3 regions of the Pseudoalteromonas sp. Z9A5 genome follow, and region 3 is predicted to be linked to each of the others. Evidence: predicted binding sites of a transcription regulator. Region 3 holds the regulator's gene; each other region holds the start of a gene.

Region 1 (3,201 bases), on a different contig from region 3:
AATTTTCTGGCTTTTGCCAGCTGGAAATATACACACCGCGTCGTAAGTGTTGGGCAGCGTGAAGGCTGGTCTTAACTTTGACCTCCATCCCGCCCACAATTACTCCTTCATTTATTAAAGTATCAATGTGTTTTGTGTCAAGTTGATGTAGCGGCTGTTTATTTGCGTCAAGTACCGCTTCTACATCGGTCATAAAAATAAGTTCTGCATTTAAATTACTAGCAATAGCTGCCGCTGCTTCATCTGCATTTACGTTGTACCACAAGCCTTGTTCATCAAAGCCGATGGAGCTCACAATTGGTAAACGAGAAATTTTAAGTAAATCGTTAATAATAGAGTCATCGTTGCTTGTACATTTACCCACTAAGCAAAGCGCTTTTAATTTTTGAGTTGCAGTAACACCCGCCTCAAAAAGACTTAAACCAACAGGTTTATGCCCTGCACTAATAGCCTGAGTCATTAATTGTTTATTTGCACAACCTGCAAGCGCACCCACTATATAAGGCATTTGCTCTGCTGGGCTAATACGTAAACCTTGGTGTTTAGCACTGGCAAAACCAGCTTCTTTTAACCAAGTATCAACAAGTGAACCGCCACCGTGCACAATTACAAACTGAGCATTTTGTTGCTCATTAAGTACATCAAATAATGCTTTAGCTGCATTTTCTATATTAAGTACTGCACCACCTAGTTTAATAACCCACGTTTTTTTACTCATTTAAAACGCTCCTTTTAAACCAGTGGTATGTTCTAAATTCATTGATAAATTAATACATTGTAAAGCTTGTCCTGCAGCACCTTTGAGTAAGTTATCAATTGCTGCAATAACAATTAATTGCGATCCTTGTTGCTGCCAACCAATATCAACGAATGGTTGTTTAGCTACACCTTTTATTGATGGGATTTTATCGCCTAGTAAACGAATAAGAGGCTCATCAGCAAGTACCTGATACGCTTGTGTTACTTGCTCACTTGTTACCTCTGGCTTTAATTGCACATAAATAGTTTCTAAAATACCACGAGGAAAATTACCTAAATGCGGTGTAAATAGCACTTTGTGACCAAGATGCTGTTCTATTTCAGGACCGTGGCGATGGTTAAACAAGCCATAAGGAGCAAGCGATACCTCACAAAAATGAGTGCCAACACTCGCTTTACGCCCTGCTCCCGTAACACCCGATACGGCATTAATAATAATACTTTGATCGCTTAATAAACCAGCTTGTTGTAGAGGCTTTAATGCATTGAGCGCAGCTGTTGGATAACATCCTGCAACAGCAATTAGCTGTGCAGCAATAATTGCTTCGCTATTCCATTCAGCTAAACCGTAAGCTGCTTCATTTAATAATTCAGGGTGCTGATGCTCAAAGCCATAATAAGTAACATAATCATCATTGCTAGCGAGGCGATAGCCTCCTGACAAATCAAATACTTTTTTACCCATGGCTAAAAAACGCGGAGCTAAATCTACACTTACTTTATGATCAGTGCACAAACATACGTAATCAGCAGTATTACTAATATCGCTTAAAGCTAATTCACTAAGAGGCAACAAAGGTTGGTCAAGTAAACCTAAATGCTCAGGGTACAAATCGCTAAGCAGCTTATTTTTATCCAAACTGCCTTCTGATACATAACAACCTGTTAAAGTTAAATTTGGGTGTTTCGCAACTAAACTTGCTAACTCTGCGCCGCTGTAACCGCTTGCGCCAATAATCACTACATTCATTTATTACTCGTTATCTTAAAATTAGTTACTACTTACTTATAATGTTCGCTTAAACTAGCTTAGACGCTAATTAAGTCTTTTTTATTAATGAATTTTGATTATCGTCGCATTATTTTCATAGTATTACTTTAATATATTTATGCTTAAAAAGTGAATTGATATTCATAGTAAATACTTTTATATTGTTATGCAATTAAATTGAATACTTATTTTGGATTTTTTTATGCCTTTGCCATCGTTTATTTCTATGTACCAACAATTAATTGCAGCTCCTTCTATAAGTTCGATTGAAGATAGTGAATGCATGAGCAATAAAAATGTAATTGAGCTACTTGCAAAATGGTGTGAAAGCCTTGGTTTTACTTGTGAAATAATTGAATTGGAAGGCGGAAAAGGACGTTATAATTTATTGGCAAAGCGAGGGAATGGTGATGGCGGATTAATGCTCGCGGGTCACACCGATACAGTGCCATTTGACGACAGCCGTTGGAACCATAATCCATTTAAACTTACCGAACTCGATAATAAATTGTATGGGTTAGGAAGCATTGATATGAAAGGTTTTTTTGCTTTTGTATTACAGGCTGTCAGTGAGCTTGATGAAAAACAGCAAACTCAACCTATTTTAATACTCGCCACTGCCGACGAAGAAACAACAATGGCAGGCGCACAACAAATATGTAAACACCCAAATTTAAAACCTGCGCGCTGTATTATAGGCGAACCCACTGATATGACTCCGGTATTTACTCATAAAGGACACATGAGCACAGCAATTAGAGTAGTTGGTCGTTCAGGTCATAGCTCCGATCCCGAACGTGGTCTTAACGCCATTGAAGTTATGCATAAAGTGATTGCAAAATTACTGATCTTAAAAGAACAATTAAAGCATAAGTATTCAATAGAACACTTCGAAATACCCTACCCAACTTTAAATTTTGGAAATATTCATGGTGGCGACAACGCAAATAGGATTTGTGGTTGCTGTGAAATGCACATAGATATGCGTCCGTTACCGGGTTTAAGTATTAAAGAGTTACAAGCTTTAGTTCTTGATGCAATTAAAGAAATAAACGAGCAATACCCTAATGCGGTTAGTGTTATCGATTTGCATGACCCCATTCCGGCATTTAGCGGCAGCACCGATAGTGCGCTTGTTAAGTTAGCTGAAAAAATAGCGGGGCAAAAAGCGATTGCTGTAAATTACTGCACTGAAGCGCCTTATATTCAACAACTAGGGTGCGAAACAATTGTAATGGGTCCAGGCTCTATTAACCAAGCGCACCAACCTGATGAATTTTTAGCGACAGAAAAAATAAAACCATCACAACAAATTATCAGCAATATAATTAAAGCGAGCTGTTTTAGCCTTTCTTAAATACTCTTTTTAAAAACCAACAAAAAAGGCGCTAACTTGAATAAGAGCGCCTTTGTTAATTATAAATAACGATGTTTATAATTACATATATTTA
Region 2 (3,201 bases), on a different contig from region 3:
TAATTACAGAAACTGCTGCAAAATATAAAGAAGCTGACGCAGAGTAATTTTATTACTCAACCTGCTATCAGGTTATCAAGCTCTTTAAACACAAAGCCACTTTTTAAGTGGCTTTGTTGTTTTGAATGTACACTGTTTTAAATAATTTTAACTCGGGTTAGAAATCTACTAACAGGTTAACTATAAAGAGTAGGAGTTCAAATTAAGGTAGCTGTTTATAGACTCACTTTTAAACTATCTTTTTTTATTTTAAAAATTTGCATACATTATCTAGGGCTTGTTTATCTTTCGAGGGTAAAGCCAGTAGGGTAACGAAGAAGCAATTACCGACCCCACTAGTTTACAAACCTCGCGCCGTGATTAAATCGCCCCTTGATAGAATAAATTTTAATCCTGAAAGGGCAGCAGGTCTTCGTGTACTACTATTACTAATTTTTTCAATTATCAGATATGCCTTTTTTATTAAGTTAGTTTCCCAATATAACGAGTTTGAATTAAAAATCACTTAGTAAGCTAGAATTTTACTTAGCTACTCATTGATTCGTGTCCTTGTTATTAAAACCGAATATTTACACCTTTTATAAAATAATCAAATAACCAGCACAACACTTATACCAATCCACAATAATGCTTAATCAATTTGAGGGGTTAAACCTGACGCTAACTGCGTTAAAAATTTTTGCCTTGTTATCGACAAAGTTTTCTTACCTCAAAATAGACCATTTATTTAAGTTAATTGGCATTACATTGTTTTAATAACGATAAAAATAAGTTTTATGGGTACTGCTGCTTAAGAGAAAACATATAAATGTAGGAAAAAATAAATCATAAGTAATTAAAATTTATATGTTTAATATACTTTGATTGGATTTTTAACATGTACTCGAACATAAATAATGTTTATAAAAGATATATCGGTAAATAAAAATTCATTATTAAGAGGCTAAAAATGCCACAAATATTAATAACTATACAAAGGAGCGGCAAAAAGCAGAGAGGTTAAACCATAAAACTTCGTAAATAGCATAAAACTATCTAAATGTTAACTGAATAACTTTAGTTTTCTTGAATATTTATTCACTTGGGTGCTGCTTTACGTTTACGTAAGCTGTATCTTGAGGGGTGTTTGTTTTTACAAAATGTTAAACTTGACACCGGTGTTATGAAAAAATAACGACCAATATAGCGCTAATTGTTAAAATTGATGATAAAAAAGAAATGTTGCTATGAGGTGAGAAATATTCAAGAATGTGAATATGTATTCAAAGTGCTATTGACTCTATTTAAGATAGAGGCTAGTTTTGTCCGTCTGTTAGCAAATCGTCGAGTAGTTCATCCACGCTAACAGTGCAGCAAGGGGAGGGGTCTATGTTATACGACTCAAAGTTAGAAAAAGAAAATTGTGGCTTTGGCTTAATTGCCCAAGTTAATGGTCAGGCTAGTCATAGGCTTATACGTACTGCTATTACAGGGCTGGATCGTATGCAGCACCGTGGCGGTATATCTGCTGATGGTAAAACAGGCGATGGCTGTGGTTTGTTATTACAAAAACCAGATAGTTTTTTTCGTGCTATTGCCAGTGAACATAATTGGCATTTAGGTAAAAACTACGCAGTGGGTATGATTTTTTTAAATTCAGACCCTGTTTTAGCGCAAGCTGCAAAACAAATACTTAGCGAAGAATTAGAAAAAGAGACGTTAAATATTTTAGGTTGGCGTGTAGTCCCAACCGATCCTTCAATGCTGGGTCCTATCGCTGTACAGCAGCTACCAGGGTTTGAACAAATTTTTGTTAGCGCGCCAGAAGGTTGGCGTTCTAAAGATTTAGAACGTCGCTTATATGTGGCACGCCGCCGTGCTGAAAAACGCATTGTTGATGACGAAGCATTTTATATTGCAAGTTTATCTGGGTTGGTAACTATCTATAAAGGCTTAATGATGCCTGCAGATTTACCGAACTTTTACTTAGATTTAGCTGATATTCGTATGACAAGTGCGATTTGTGTTTTTCATCAGCGTTTTTCTACTAATACACAACCACGTTGGCCACTTGCTCAGCCGTTTAGGTATTTAGCACACAATGGTGAAATTAATACCATTGAAGGGAACCGTCAGTGGGCACGCGCGCGCTCTTATAAGTTTGCGTCACCGCTTATTCCTGACTTACAAACAGCAGCGCCGTTTGTAAATGAAACAGGCTCTGATTCATCAAGCCTAGATAATATGCTTGAGCTATTTTTAGCTGGTGGCATGGATTTATTCCGCGCTATGCGTATGCTTGTGCCGCCTGCATGGCAAAAAAATCGTGCAATGGATGACGACTTACGTGCATTTTACGATTTTAACTCTATGCACATGGAACCATGGGATGGCCCTGCCGGTATTGTTATGTCGGATGGTCGTTTTGCGGCTTGTAACCTAGACCGTAACGGACTTCGTCCGGCGCGCTATGTAATTACACAAGATGGTTTTATTACACTCGCATCAGAAGTGGGTATTTGGGATTACACTGCCGATGAAGTTGTAGAAAAAGGTCGTGTAGGACCTGGTGAGCTGTTAGTAATCGATACTAAGCTTGGCAAAATTTGGCACTCTGACGAAATCGACCAAGATTTAAAATCTCGCCATCCTTATAAATCATGGCTTGAAGAAAATGTTAAACGTTTAGTTCCATTTGAAGAACTTACTGAGCAAGACGCCGGTAATCGCTCTTTTGATGATGAAACGTTGGTTAAGTACCAAAAAATGTTTGGCTATACCAACGAAGAACTCGATAGCGTTATTCGTGTAATGGGTGAAAATGGTCAAGAAGCAACTGGCTCAATGGGTGATGACACGCCATTTGCAGTGCTTAGTGAAGGGCACCGTTCGCTTTACGACTATTTCCGTCAAAAATTTGCGCAAGTAACCAATCCACCGATCGATCCATTGCGTGAAAATCACGTGATGTCACTTGCTACCTGTATTGGTAGTGAGCAAAACGTATTTAATGAAACAACAGGTCATGCTAAGCGTTTACAGTTTGATACACCTATTTTAATGTACGCAGACATGCAGCAGTTACTTAATGCTGATGAAGCGCATTACAGCTACTGTAAAATTGATATTACCTACACAGTTGAAGAAGGTTTAGAAAACGCGGTTACGCGTATTTGTGACCAAGCTCAAGAAAAAGCAGCCGCTGGTTGTATCATGCTTATT
Region 3 (3,201 bases):
GACAAACATTTGTATCGCCAGAGCACCGTAATATAGGAATGATGTTTCAAGATTATGCATTATTTCCTCATTTAACTGTTGCTAATAATATTGCATTTGGGCTAAGTAAAATGAATAAAGCTCAAAAACAGCAACGCGTTGATGAAATGCTTAAACTCGTGCACTTAATTGGTTGTGCCGATAGGTTCCCGCATCAACTTTCTGGTGGTCAACAACAACGTGTTGCGATTGCTCGCGCACTTGCTTACAAACCAAGTTTACTATTACTCGATGAACCTTTTTCAAATGTAGATACGCAAGTACGCTTTGAATTAATTGCTGATATTCGTCGAATTATTAAAACCCAACAAGTATCGGCTGTGTTTGTTACGCATTCAAAAGAGGAGGCATTTGCTTTTTCAGATACGCTTGCCATTATGCATCGGGGTAAAATTGCGCAACAAGGGTCGCCAGAGCAGCTTTTTACATCACCAAGTTCAAAGGAGGTTGCAGAGTTTCTGGGTCAGGGCATATACTTAAGCGCAAATGCATTAACAGCAACTGAATATAAAACGCCATTTGGTGTAGTCGAGTCTGATGTTTTACATAAGCACAAGGCAAGAGTTGGGCAAATATATGTTCGCCCTCATCAAATAGAGCTAATTAGCGACAACACAAGTGATAAACAAAGCGAGCGGGCAGAAATATTAAACAGTCGTTTTATTGGCTCTGCTTATGTTTACACTGTTGTGATTGCAGAACAAGAAATTGAAGTTGCTGCACAATATGGCCAGTCATTTGAGCAAAATGAACAGGTTATAATAAAAATAAAACCTCATACGGTGAATTTCTTCGAATTATAATTAACTTTAATTCGCCGTGTTTATTTGTTTATAAGCTAAGGAATAACAATGGCGCAAGCGCAATCAGGGATTTGTGCTGAAGCAAACTTACACGGTTTGCATTTATTTTTTAATGTATTTGATGGTCAAGATGAGTCTCTGCGCGCAAAACTAAAGCAAGTGAATGCGATTGAAGAAGAATTTAGCGATCAGTTTTCTGAATCAATGTTGTCTTGTATGGTTGCTATTGGTGCGCAGTATTGGCCGCATATTTTACCTGAATATATCCCGAGTGAATTACAAAGCTTTCCAAATATAAATCACAGCGATCACTCTATGAGTGTTCAGCCATGCGATTTATTTGTACAAATACGTTCTGATCGAGAAGACGTTAATCATTTATTTGCGTTGCAAATTTTAAAGCTATTTGCACCTGATGTAGAGTTGGTGGAGCAGATTCGTAACTTTCGTTTTTTGGATGGTCGAGACTTTAACGGTTTTATTTATGGTGGAGATACTGCGCTTGGAAGAAAAAAGCGTGCTACGGCATTAATAAATAAACCAGAGAGTTTTGAAGATCAAGGCAGCTATATCCATGTGCAGCGTTATAAACATGATTTAAGCGTATGGCAGCATTTGTCGTTGAGTGAACAAGAACAAATAATGGGTCGAACACGCCTTGATAATACACTGATTACACCAGCTTTAGAGACCTCTCATGCTGTACGTAACGAGTTAAAAGATGAAAACGGACAACCACTACTATTAAATCAAAGTATGCCTTACGGTGATGTTTACGAGCAGGGAATGTTATCTATAACATGCGCCTCTACAGGCACTGCATTTGAAAAGGTATTAAAAAGCCGTCTTGGGGAAGGAGAGTGCTACGACCATTGGCTTGATTTTACTCAAGCCGATATGGGCTCTGCTTTTTTTGCACCCTCAGTAGGATTTTTAAAGCAGCTTTAAGCTTTTACTTAATTTATTAAACGTTATCAAATAAAAGTCGTACACGCTCCAGTGTTACGTCTATTTCAGATATTTTTGCAGGAGCGATAAATATTGTATCGTCGCCTGCAATTGTACCTAATACACCATCTGCTTTGCCTAATGAATCAAGTAAACGTGCTATTAATTGTGCAGCGCCAGGGCTAGTACGAATAATGATCATCATTTCGTTATGCATAATATCAATAACTAATTGGCGTAACGGGCTCTTTGCTGTTGGTACACCCATTTCGGCAGGTAAACAGTAAACCATTTCTTGTTTTGCATTACGAGTACGTACAGCACCAAATTTACTTAGCATGCGCGATACTTTACTTTGGCTTATATTGTCAAAGCCTTGCTCTTTTAACGCGTCAACTATTTCGCCTTGAGAGCCAAAGTTTTCTTCTTTTAAAAGTGATTTAAATGCTTTTACCAGTGCTTCTTGTTTATCTTGTGGTTGCATAGCCTACATTCATTTTTTGTTATTTATGCTGTAAATTCTACACAATAATGAATAATTATGCAGTAGTTGTTTACTTAACTTGCCAGTTTGAGGTTATTAAATTAATAAGTTTACGACTATGGTCGAAAATATACTTAAAATAAGCAGGATAAATTTGTTTTTAGCTCTTAATTTCTTTATCTTATGTGCCACAAGTATTTCCTACCTCAAATTACGGAGAATTCCAATGAAAGTTACTGTATTAGGTGCTGCGGGCGGTATCGGTCAAGCGTTGTCTTTATTATTAAAAACAGGTTTACCAGCTGGTTCTGAATTATCACTTTATGATGTTGCACCAGTGGTTCCAGGTGTTGCGGTTGACCTTTCTCACATCCCAACAGATGTAAAAGTAGCTGGTTTTGGCGCTGATGAGTTAAATAAAGCGCTTGAAGGTTCTGATATCGTTCTTATCCCAGCGGGTATGCCACGTAAACCAGGTATGGATCGTGCTGATTTATTTAATGTAAATGCTGGCATCATCAAAACTTTAGCAGAAGGCATTGTTGCTAGCTGTCCTAAAGCGTTAGTGGGTATTATTACTAACCCAGTAAACGGCACTGTTCCAATTGTTGCTGAAGTATTTAAAAAAGCAGGTACTTACGACGCTAAACGCGTATTCGGTATTACTACTCTTGATGTGATTCGTTCAGAAGCATTTGTTGCTGAACTTAAAGGCGTTGACGTAGCGACTGTAAAAGTTCCTGTAATCGGTGGTCACTCTGGTACAACTATTCTTCCTTTACTTTCTCAAGTTGAAGGCGTTAGCTTTACTGATGAAGAAGTTGCTGCACTTACTCCACGTATCCAAAATGCGGGTACTGAAGTTGTAAATGCTAAAGCTGGTGGCGGTTCTGCTACATTATCAATGGGTGCTGCTGCTGCACGTTT

The links. The regulator ArgR, encoded in region 3, controls arginine synthesis, uptake and breakdown. The targets are predictions, from matches to a motif close to ANTGAATANNTATTCANT.
Region 1: a site for ArgR is predicted at 1,879-1,896, ahead of argC (N-acetyl-gamma-glutamyl-phosphate reductase). Genes of this name have one in related genera too.
Region 2: a site for ArgR is predicted at 1,250-1,267, ahead of gltB (glutamate synthase large subunit). Genes of this name have one in related genera too.

The regions. Positions count from the first base shown of each region.
Region 1 covers NZ_WTLC01000013.1:24,508-27,708, reverse strand. Annotated here, with positions in the region: gene argB (acetylglutamate kinase) at 1-718, opposite strand, end outside; gene argC (N-acetyl-gamma-glutamyl-phosphate reductase) at 719-1,729, opposite strand; gene argE (acetylornithine deacetylase) at 1,953-3,107, shown strand; gene panP (pyridoxal-dependent aspartate 1-decarboxylase PanP) at 3,189-3,201, opposite strand, start outside.
Region 2 covers NZ_WTLC01000015.1:48,425-51,625, forward strand. Annotated here, with positions in the region: gene GQR56_RS09575 (Grx4 family monothiol glutaredoxin) at 1-47, shown strand, start outside; gene gltB (glutamate synthase large subunit) at 1,369-3,201, shown strand, end outside.
Region 3 covers NZ_WTLC01000001.1:150,644-153,844, forward strand. Annotated here, with positions in the region: gene GQR56_RS00690 (ABC transporter ATP-binding protein) at 1-842, shown strand, start outside; gene GQR56_RS00695 (Dyp-type peroxidase) at 891-1,790, shown strand; gene argR (transcriptional regulator ArgR) at 1,807-2,274, opposite strand; gene mdh (malate dehydrogenase) at 2,501-3,201, shown strand, end outside.